Regions from separate parts of the Pseudoflavonifractor sp. An176 genome, predicted to be linked through region 1. Evidence: predicted binding sites of a transcription regulator. Region 1 holds the regulator's gene; the other holds the start of a gene.

Region 1 (5,128 bases):
CACTCTCCCAACTGGCCTGGTTCTTTCTCATCTATTCCATTCTAGGCTGGTGTATCAGCGTGGCATTCTGTGCCATCAAAAAACATTCCTTTGTCAACCCAGGCTTTCTCAACCTTCCTGTCAGCCCCATTTACGGCATTGGAGCGGTACTCTCCACGGTGTTCCTCTCGGAACTGACCCACCGTCCCCTGTTCTTTATTCTGGGCTCCTGCGTTCTGTCCGGCATTCTGGTCATTACCACCGGTGTCGCTCTGGAGCGCATGCTCCACCGCAGATGGTGGGACTTCTCCGACCACAAATTCCACTTCCACGGGTACATCTCTCTGCCCCTGCTGCTGGTGCTGGGTGTGGGCGCATGGCTGTGTGTGAGTTTTCTCAACCCCCTTCTAGCCTTGGTGTTGGGTGACCTCCCTCCCCTGCTGTCCCGCATCCTGGTTCTGGTGGGATTGGGACTGGTCGCCCTGGACCTGGCCCTCTCTCTGGGCATCACGGTACAGATGGGCGTGCGTATCCGCCGTCTGGAACAGCTGTCCCGAGACTTCCAGGAGCTCACCGCTCTCTTCGGCCACGCCATCACCCGGCGGGTCCAGACCCGTATGCTCCACGCCTTCCCCAATCTGGAGCAGGCCGCCCCCTCCCAAAAGCCCAAGCCCACCGTGTTTGCCCAGGGCTGTTCTCCCACCAAGCTGATTTGGATTTTCTTCATTGCCGCCCTGCTGGGCGATATCATCGAGACGCTGTTCTGCCGGGCCACCATGGGCATCTGGATGAGTCGCAGCAGTCTCATCTACGGCCCCTTTAGCATTGTGTGGGGTCTGGGCGCTGTGATGTTCACCGCCCTGCTCTATCGGTACAAAGACAAGAGCGAGGGCTACCTCTTCCTTGCCGGCACCATTGTGGGTGGTGTGTACGAATATGTGTGTAGTGTCTTCACCGAGCTGGTCTTCGGCACCGTGTTCTGGGATTACAGCCACATCCCCTTCAACCTGGCCGGACGCATCAATCTGCTCTACTGCTTCTTCTGGGGCATTGCCGCCGCCGTGTGGATGAAGGTCCTCTATCCCCGCCTGTCCCGTCTCATTGAGCGCATCCCCATGAAAGCGGGCAAAGTGCTCACCTGGGTGATTGTTGTGTTCATGGTGTTCAATATGGCCATCTCCGCCCTGGCTCTGGGCCGGTATCAACAGCGCCAATCGGCCCCTGACGCCCCCACCAACGGCTTCACCGAATTTTTGGACCACTACTACCCCGATGAGCGGATTCATCAGGTCTACCCCAACATGAAACAGGTCACGGACTGACCGAGAAAAAAACGTCCGATGCTGATTCCTGCATCGGACGTTTTCATATACCGTCGAAAGAAAGAAAAAAGCAAGTTCCTTTCGGAACTTGCCTTTTGGTACGGCTGGAGGGATTCGAACCCCCGACCTTTTGGTTCGTAGCCAAACACTCTATCCAGCTGAGCTACAGCCGCTTGTCGCTGTCGTTTCCTGGCGACTCGTATATACTAGCACAGCTGAAATGAAATTGCAAGTGTTTTTTTCGATTTTTTCAAAAATTTTTGAGAGGTCTATTTACTCCTCAGAAATCATATAACTCAGCGTTAGCAGGCTGTCTGCAAAGTGCACGTTCTCCACTTTCACGTCGGGCATTTCCTGCTCCGGCAGCTCCACATTGGTGAAATTCCAGATTCCGTCCACCCCCAGCTTGCTCAGGCGGCGAGCGGTGGCCACGGCCACAGACCCAGGCACCGTCAGAACCGCCACGCTCACCCGGTGCTCCCGCACAAAGGTGTCCAGACCATCCACATGGTAGACGGGGACGCCGCCCAGCTTGGTGTCCACCAGGTCCGGGTTGACGTCAAAGGCGGCCACCAGCCGGAAGCCATTGGCACGGAACGGGAAGTTCTCAATGAGGGCGCGTCCCAGGTTACCGGCACCCAAGATGAGCACGGTGTGGCCTCGGTTCATCCCCAGGATCTCTGCCACCTCACCCCGCAGCCGCTCCACGTTGTACCCGTAGCCCTGCTGACCGAACCCGCCAAAGCAGGACAGATCCTGGCGAATCTGGGAGGCCGTCAGCCCCATGGACTGGGCCAAGGCTCCGGAAGAGATTCGAATGGTACCGGCACGATATAAGTCATCCAAATGGCGATAATAGCGGGGCAAACGCCGGATCACCGCCGAAGAAATCTTATCTTTTTTCATATGACACCCTCACATCCCGTCAGAGTTTTTCGGCATTTCATCTTTCTTTTGATCACCATACGCAATTCATTTTATCTCATTGTCATAAGTTTGTCAATTTCCATGTGCAAGTTCTTGCAACATTTCTCAAGGAGGTCCTAGCATTGGCACAAAACGGTTCTCTCATTGTCCACGTCTATGCGTCCCGGGCTCAGCTCCCCATACAGGGGGCCACGGTGTTGGTATCCCAGCCGGACGGACAGGGTCGGCATCAGCTTCTATCCGTGCTCATTACAGACGAGAGCGGCGTAGCCGGCCCCATCTCCCTGCCCGCTCCCGACGCCGCCCTCAGCCAGAGCCCCGGCTCCCCCCTGCCCTTCTCCTCCTACTCTCTGGTGGTAGAGCACCCGGGGTATCAGGTGGCCGTGTTTGAAAATCTCCAGATCTTCTCCGGGGTGGAGACCACCCAGAGTGTGCCCCTCATCCCTCTGGCCATTCCCGAGTCGCCTACCCCTCGGCCTCAGTTCACCAACGTCACACCACAACCGCTGTAAGGAGGCTTCTATGTCTGTATCCGTCATTCCCTACATTCCCCAGTACATCACCGTCCACCTGGGCCAGCCCAAGGAGGCGGCGGAGAACGTCACGGTGACCTTCCCCGACTACATCAAAAATGTAGCCTCCAGCGAGGTATACCCCACCTGGTCAGAGGAAGCCCTGAAAGCCAACATTCTGGCCCAGATCTCCTTTGCCCTCAACCGGGTGTACACCGAGTTCTACCCCAGCCGCGGGTATGACTTTGACATCACCAGTGAGACCCAAAACGATCAGAAATTCATCAAAGGCCGGAGCACCTTTGAAAACATCGACCGCCTGGTGGACGACATGTTCACCACCTACATCCGCCGAGTGGGCTTTGTGGAGCCCCTGGCGGCCAAGTTCTGCAACGGTACCACCTCCACCTGTGACGGCCTGTCCCAGTGGGGCAGTGAGGCCATGGCCCAGGAGGGGGCGGACTACATGACCATTCTGCGCAACTACTACGGGGACGACATCGAACTGGTCAACGACGCCCCCATCCGGGATGTGCCCAACTCCTACCCCGGCTATCCCCTGCGCCAGGGCTCCTCCGGGGAGGACGTGGTGGTGCTCCAGGCCATGCTCAACCGCATTGGACAGAATTACCCTGCCATTCCCCGCCTGGCCCAGGTGGACGGCATCTTTGGGCCACGCACGGAGGAAGCAGTGCGGGTGTTCCAGTCCGTCTTTGGGCTGGCAGTGGATGGTATCGTGGGTCGGGGTACCTGGTATAAGCTGGTGTTCCTCTACGTGGCCGTCACCAAGCTCTCCGAGCTGGTCAGCGAGGGCCAGAGCTTTACCCAGGTCCAGGGCCCCTCGGGCATCCAGGTGCTGCGCCAAGGCGACCGGGGCCCCGCTGTCTCCGCCCTCCAGTATTTCCTCTCCCTCATCGGGCAATACTCCTTCAATCTGCCCACCCTGGCCATTGACGGCATTTTTGGCCCCAAGACCAAACAGGCGGTGCAGGATTTCCAGAAAGCCTACCATCTGCCCGCCACCGGCGTGGTGGACAACGCCACGTGGCTGAAGCTCTACGACGAGTACGTGGGCATTGCCACTACCTCTCTGGCCAACGCCAACCTGCCCATCTCCCCCTCGGAGATTGAAAACCAATTCCAGGCCGGGCAATTCCCCGGCTATCCGCTCTCCTACGGCAGCAACGATTAAGGAGGTATCTCAACCATGGAACTCAATCTCACCGGCGCTCCGGTCCGAGACATTCAGCACATGCTCAACGTCATCTCCGCCACCCATCCCGCCCTGCCCCGCCTGGTGGAGGACGGGGTGTTTGGGGAGCGGACCCTGGAAGGGGTGATGATCTTTCAGCGGGACTTTGGCCTGCCCGTGACTGGAGTGGTGGACTACGACACCTGGCTGGCCCTGCGGGTGCAGTCGGAGCTGATTCAGAAGCGGGACGGGATTCCCCCCTCCCTGCAAATCATCTCCCCTCAGTTCGAGCCGTCTTCCTCCGGCACACCGGAATGGGCGTTTGTGGACACCGTTGTGACGGCGCTCTCCCCCATTCTCACCAATTTCCCCTCCACCTCCACTCCCACCGACCACATCCGTCACTTGCAGGGGCTGGGACAGCTGCCTGTCACCGGAATTCTGGACCGTCCCACTTGGAGTTTGCTGGTTCGGCTGTACCATGCCCTAGTAGTCCGAAACGCCCTGGCCGCCCTGTGAGCCTCCAGGTTTCCCTTGTAAGCCTGAGCCTTTTTCGGTATAATATAGGAGTGGCCCACGGGGCCACCTTATCCCAGGAAAGGCAGGAACAAGACCATGGCTCGTTTTGGATTCATCCACAGCAAGTTGGACACCAAATTGCTCATTCTCTATATTCTCACCCGTGTGGCGGGCCCCATTGACTTCGCCACCCTCACCGATCTGGTGATGTGCGACGACGGCGTGGACTACTTTGAATTTGCTGAGGCCCTGTCGGAGCTGCTGGAGAGCGGACACCTGGTGCGGGAGGGGGATTACTACTCCCCCACCGACAAGGGCCGCCGCAACTGCGCCGACGGCGAAAGCAGCCTCTCCCCCGTCATTCGCAAGCGCTGCGACCAGCGTCTGGCCCCCTTCAACGCCGCTTTGAAGCGGAAGGCCCAGGTGCGCAGCCGGGTGGACCCCTCCCCCGACGGCACCTTCTACACCGTGCGTCTGATGCTGGACGACGACCGGGACAACCTCTTTACCCTCTCACTGCTCACCGCCACCCGGGAGGAGGGGGAGGACATCGCCCAGCGCTTCACCCAACACCCCGACCGCATCTATAACGGTGTGCTGGGTATCCTACTATCCGACCCAGAAAAGAGAGGTGAAACCCATTGACCATCCTGGGCTATCCCATTCAGGCTCTGTTT
Region 2 (5,128 bases), on a different contig from region 1:
GCATTGTCGGGAGCGGTCTCCACCACGGTGCCATCCTCCAGGATGAACTGGTAGCGGGTATATCCGGTCTTCCCGTCCTCGGTCTTGCCCTCCATGCGCATCTGGTCCCGGAACTGATCGGTGCCGGCGATGGTGACGGAGATCTTCTTGCCGTCCAGGTTGGCCACGTTCTCGGCCACGATGTTCACATCGCTGCCGTCCTTGTCCATGGTCACAGCGTCAGGAATGGTGACGGTGTAGGTGGGGTCGTTCTTGTAGTCGAAGCTGAAGGTGGTGCCGATGGCCTCGGTGCTGTTCTGGTCAAAGCTGGCGGCAAAGCCGGGCAGAACGGCCAGAGAGAAGCACATGGTGGCGGCCATCAGGGTAGCAAGGGCCTTTTTCATGGTGAGTTCCTCCTAGAAGTGTGATGTATATGTCAACCGCAGCAAAAAACTGGCGGCGGTTGTCTACGAGGCGACAATGAGGTCGGCAGACACCACAGCGTCATTTTTGGCCGCTCCGGTCTCCCGGTCGTAGGGCTGGACGTGCACTTCCAGGGTGTACTCCCCCTCCTCCAGGGCCCGGTCCAGGGTGATCTCCTGAACCGCCTTTCCCGGTTCGATGCCCTCAGAGACATACAGAGGGGTATCCTCTCCGGCCAGTGACAGGGTATAGACAAAGATGCAGTCGTTCTCCTCCGGGTTGTACAGGGTGATCTGCACATTTTTCTCTCCGGCGGGGAACACCACGGTGCCGAAACCGGGGATTTTGGTGCCGGAGCCCTGGGAGTTGTCCACTAGAGCCGAGGGCTCCCAGGCCTGGGCGTTGGGGTCCAGGGCCATACCGGAAGACTGCATGGTCCCCAGCCGATAGGCCGCGGCGATGCCCGCCAGCAACACCACCACAATGGCTGCGGCCAGCAATATCCGACGTGTTCCCTTCATATCCCACTCGCTCCCTCTTTGATCGTCATTGGTAGACACAATCTACCAAACCCATGTATAAACTGTCACCAGGGTTTGGTAAAGAAATGGTAAGAGGGGCGAAAAAAGCGCAAAAAAGGGCTCTGCCGAAGCAGAGCCCTTTGAAATGGTTTTCTTACTTGTGGTCCACGGAGTACATGTGCTTGATGAGCTCCAGAACCTTGTTGGAGTAACCCATCTCGTTGTCGTACCAGGACACGACCTTCACGAAGGTGTCGGTCAGAGCGATACCAGCCTTGGCATCGAAGATGGAGGTACGGGAATCGCCCAGGAAGTCGCTGGACACCACGTCCTCGTCGGTGTAGCCCAGAACGCCCTTCAGCTCGCCCTCAGAAGCCTTCTTCATGGCGTCGCAGATCTCAGCGTAGGTGGCGGGCTTCTCCAGGTTGACAGTCAGGTCGACCACGGACACGTCCAGGGTGGGAACACGCATGGACATACCGGTCAGCTTGCCGTTCAGAGCGGGGATAACCTTGCCCACGGCCTTAGCAGCGCCAGTGGAGGAGGGGATGATGTTGCCGGTAGCAGCACGGCCGCCGCGCCAATCCTTCAGAGAGGGACCGTCAACGGTCTTCTGGGTAGCGGTGACAGAGTGCACGGTGGTCATCAGGCCGTCCTTGATGCCGAAGTTGTCGTTCAGCACCTTAGCGATGGGGGCCAGGCAGTTGGTGGTGCAGGAAGCGTTGGACACGAAGGTCATGTCGGAGGTGTAAGCGTCCAGGTTGACGCCGCACACGAACATGGGGGTGTCGTCCTTGGAAGGAGCGGACATGATGACCTTCTTGGCGCCGGCGTCGATGTGAGCCTGAGCCTTCTCCTTGGTCAGGAACAGGCCGGTGGACTCCACAACGTACTCAGCCTCCAGCTTGCCCCAGGGAATGTCAGCGGGGTTACGCTCGGCGAAGACAGGGATCTCCTTGCCGTTGACAACGATGCCGGTCTCGGTGGCGGAAACCTCGCCCTCGAAGTGGCCGTGCATGGTGTCGTACTTCAGCATATAGGCCAGGTAATCAGCGGGACACAGATCGTTGATACCCACGATCTCGATCTCGGGATGATTGATGCTGGCGCGGAAAACCATTCGGCCGATACGGCCAAAACCGTTAATACCTACTTTAATGCTCATTGGTATCACTCCTTATAAAATTGGATGATCGCGTTTGCGCAAGGCTATTATACATCACATTCCAGCCAAATGGAAGGGGGTTGTGAAAAATTTTTCAAAGTTTCTTTGCCCCAGGCAGCACAGGAACCCTCTGGCTACAAAAAGCCGGAAAAATCCTCCATATGGCAGAAACTCGGGCCAAAAAAGAGCGGTTGAACCGGCAGCAACCGCGAAAATCCGGGGCAAAACCGCCAAATTCTCCAGACAAATCACGTCAAATAATCCAAAAAATTTGTAACATCCTGGGCCCTGCTTGAAAGATATGCACACGTATGATATGATGGAACCAAAAAGCGCAGCTATGCGCCCAAGAGAGACGAGGAAAGGAGTTATGAACCATGAAACACAGATGGATGGCATTGCCTCTGGCCTTAGGACTGACTCTGACCCTGGCCGCCTGCGGCGGCAACGACCCCAAGGAGGACCTGGTGGGCGCCTGGTCCGGCCAGGTGGATGTGATGGACCAGGTGGTGGAGGGAATACGGGTGACCGCCCCCGAGATCGCCGACGAGCTGGAGCTAGAGAACTTCTACATTCCCCTGGAGATGGAGTTCCGGGACGACAACACCTATATCATGACGGTGGACCAGGAGAAGCTGGACGAGAGCATGGATGCGCTGATTCAGAAGTCGGTGGATGCCACCATGGTATACATGGAGCAGATGCTCAAGGAGCAGGGCATCACCGACATGACGGTGGACGAGGCCCTGGCCCAGTCCGGCATGGACCGGGAGAGCTTCACCGACTTGATGGAACAGAGCATGGGCAATCTGAGCTCCTCCGTAGTCCAGCAGATTCAGACGGAGGGCCAGTACCGGCTGGAGGGGAATCAGATGTACACCTCCGATGACAAGGACACGGAGCCGGGCAGCGATGGGGCCACCCCCTACACTTTGGACGGCGACAAGTTAAATATGGATTTCAGCAACGTCAGTCTGGGTGAAGTGACCTTCACCCGTGGCGGCTGAACCCACATACCCCGGGCGGGGGGAGCGGTTTGCTCCCCCCGCCCTTGACAGTGCAGGGAGGGGGGAATATAATCGAAATTACCAATGTAACCGTAAAGGGCGGGAGGATATGAGAGAAAAAGTGAGGAATTTCTGGGGCAGGGTCAGCCCCACGGCGGGGGCCTGGGTCCACTGGACCGTGTTGGCGGCCCTCACGGGTGTGGTATGCGGGGCGGCGGGGTCCGCCTTTTCTCATGCCATCACTCTGGTGACCGCATGGCGGGGGCAGCACCCCTGGCTGCTGTTGTGTATGCCCCTGGCGGGCCTGGCCATTGTGTGGCTGTACCAGGTCTGTGGCATGGAAAACGACAGCGGCACCAACCAGATCATCGCCAGCGTGCGCTCCGGCCAGCGGCCACCCTTGCGCCTGGCCCCACTCATTTTCATCGGCTCGGTGCTCACCCACCTCACCGGCGGCAGCGCGGGCCGGGAGGGGGCAGCCCTGCAAATTGGCGGCAGTCTGGCCTGCCAGGTGGGCCAGCGGGTGCACCTGGGGGAACGCCAGATGAATGTGGAGGTCATGTGCGGCATGAGCGGCCTGTTTGCCGCCCTGTTTGGCACCCCACTCACCGCCACAGTGTTTGCCATGGAGGTGGTGAGCGTGGGTATCGTCCACTACTCCGCCTTGTTCCCCTGTCTGCTCACCGCCCTGGTGTCCACGGGGGTCACCGTCCTGCTGGGGGTGGAAGGGGAGCACTACACCCTGTCCGCCATTCCCACCCTGGAGGCGGCGTCCCTGGTCCAAATCGGGGTGCTGGGCGTGGGATGCGCCCTGCTGGCCATCGCCTTCTGCGTGGTGGTGCACCAGACCGGGCACTGGTACGCCCACACCTTCCGCAATCCCTATCTGAGGGCCGTGGTGGGCGGCGTGCTGGTGGTGGCCATCAGCCTCCTGGAGGGCAGCGGCGACTACAACGGGGCAGGGGGACACATCATCGCCCTGGCGGTGGATGAGGGCACCGTGCACGTGCCCTGGGCCTTTGCCTTGAAACTGCTGCTCACCGCTCTCACCCTGGGGGCGGGCTACCGGGGCGGCGAGATCGTGCCCACCTTCTTTGTGGGGGCCACCTTCGGCTGTGCCGTGGCCCCGCTGCTGGGGGTAGACCCGGGCTTTGGGGCGGCGGTGTGTATGATTGCACTCTTTTGTGGCGTGGTGAATTGCCCCCTGGCCAGCATCTTTTTGAGTGTGGAGCTGTTCGGCAGTGAGGGGCTTCTGTTCTTCGCCCTGGCCTGTGCCCTCAGCTACCTGCTCAGCGGCAAGTTCTCGTTGTACTCCAGCCAGAAAATTGTCTATTCCAAGCTGGAACCCCGGTTTATTGACGAACATGCGCACTAAAAAACACCCTGGAAGCGGCGCTTCCAGGGTGTTTTTCTCACTTCTGATACTCGAATTCCAGATTGTACAGGCACACCAGGTCGCCGTCGGTGACGCCCTTGGCCTCCATCTGGTCGAAGACGCCCGCTTCCCGCAGCCGCTTGTCGAACCAGTTGCGGCTCTCGTAGTCGGAGAAGTTGACGTTGGCCATGAGCTGGCGCAGCCAGGGCCCGTCCACCAGCCAGGTGCCATCGTCGTCCCGGGTAATCTCCAGGGGGGCGGAGGTGTCCACCTCGGGGGGACGCTCCACAAAGGTGGGCTCGAACACCAGGATGGGGGGGAGGTGGGCCAGCTCGTCGGCGGCGGCGTACATCAGCTCTTTGGTGCCCTGGTGGGTGGCGGCGGACATCTCAAAGAGACGGCAGCCCTTGGCCTCCACGTGGGCCCGCAGCCGCTCCAGCAGCTCGGGGTCCTCCATCACGTCCACCTTGTTGGCAGCCACCAGCATTTTGCGGGAAGCCAGCTCGGGGGACCACTGCTCCAGCTCGGTGCAGATGGTGTCGAAGTCCTCCACCGGGTCCCGGCCCTCGCTGCCAGACACGTCCACCACGTGGATCAGGAGGCGGCAGCGGTCAATGTGGCGCAAAAAGTCATGGCCCAGACCGGCACCCTCGGCGGC

The links. The regulator Rex, encoded in region 1, represses fermentation and respiration genes when NADH is low (regulators of the CRP and FNR family bind a similar motif). The targets are predictions, from matches to a motif close to ATTGTTAANNNNTTAACAAT.
Region 2: a site for Rex is predicted at 2,168-2,187, ahead of gap (type I glyceraldehyde-3-phosphate dehydrogenase). Genes of this name have one in related genera too.

The regions. Positions count from the first base shown of each region.
Region 1 covers NZ_NFKO01000002.1:113,584-118,711, reverse strand. Annotated here, with positions in the region: gene B5F12_RS02005 (putative ABC transporter permease) at 1-1,301, shown strand, start outside; tRNA gene B5F12_RS02000 (tRNA-Arg) at 1,398-1,474, opposite strand; gene B5F12_RS01995 (redox-sensing transcriptional repressor Rex) at 1,575-2,207, opposite strand; gene B5F12_RS01990 (carboxypeptidase regulatory-like domain-containing protein) at 2,351-2,740, shown strand; gene B5F12_RS01985 (peptidoglycan-binding protein) at 2,751-3,932, shown strand; gene B5F12_RS01980 (peptidoglycan-binding protein) at 3,948-4,451, shown strand; gene B5F12_RS01975 (DUF4364 family protein) at 4,548-5,096, shown strand; gene B5F12_RS01970 (putative ABC transporter permease) at 5,093-5,128, shown strand, end outside.
Region 2 covers NZ_NFKO01000020.1:19,997-25,124, forward strand. Annotated here, with positions in the region: gene B5F12_RS08555 (hypothetical protein) at 1-383, opposite strand, end outside; gene B5F12_RS08560 (hypothetical protein) at 447-923, opposite strand; gene gap (type I glyceraldehyde-3-phosphate dehydrogenase) at 1,078-2,088, opposite strand; gene B5F12_RS08570 (hypothetical protein) at 2,466-3,095, shown strand; gene B5F12_RS08575 (chloride channel protein) at 3,205-4,470, shown strand; gene obgE (GTPase ObgE) at 4,508-5,128, opposite strand, start outside.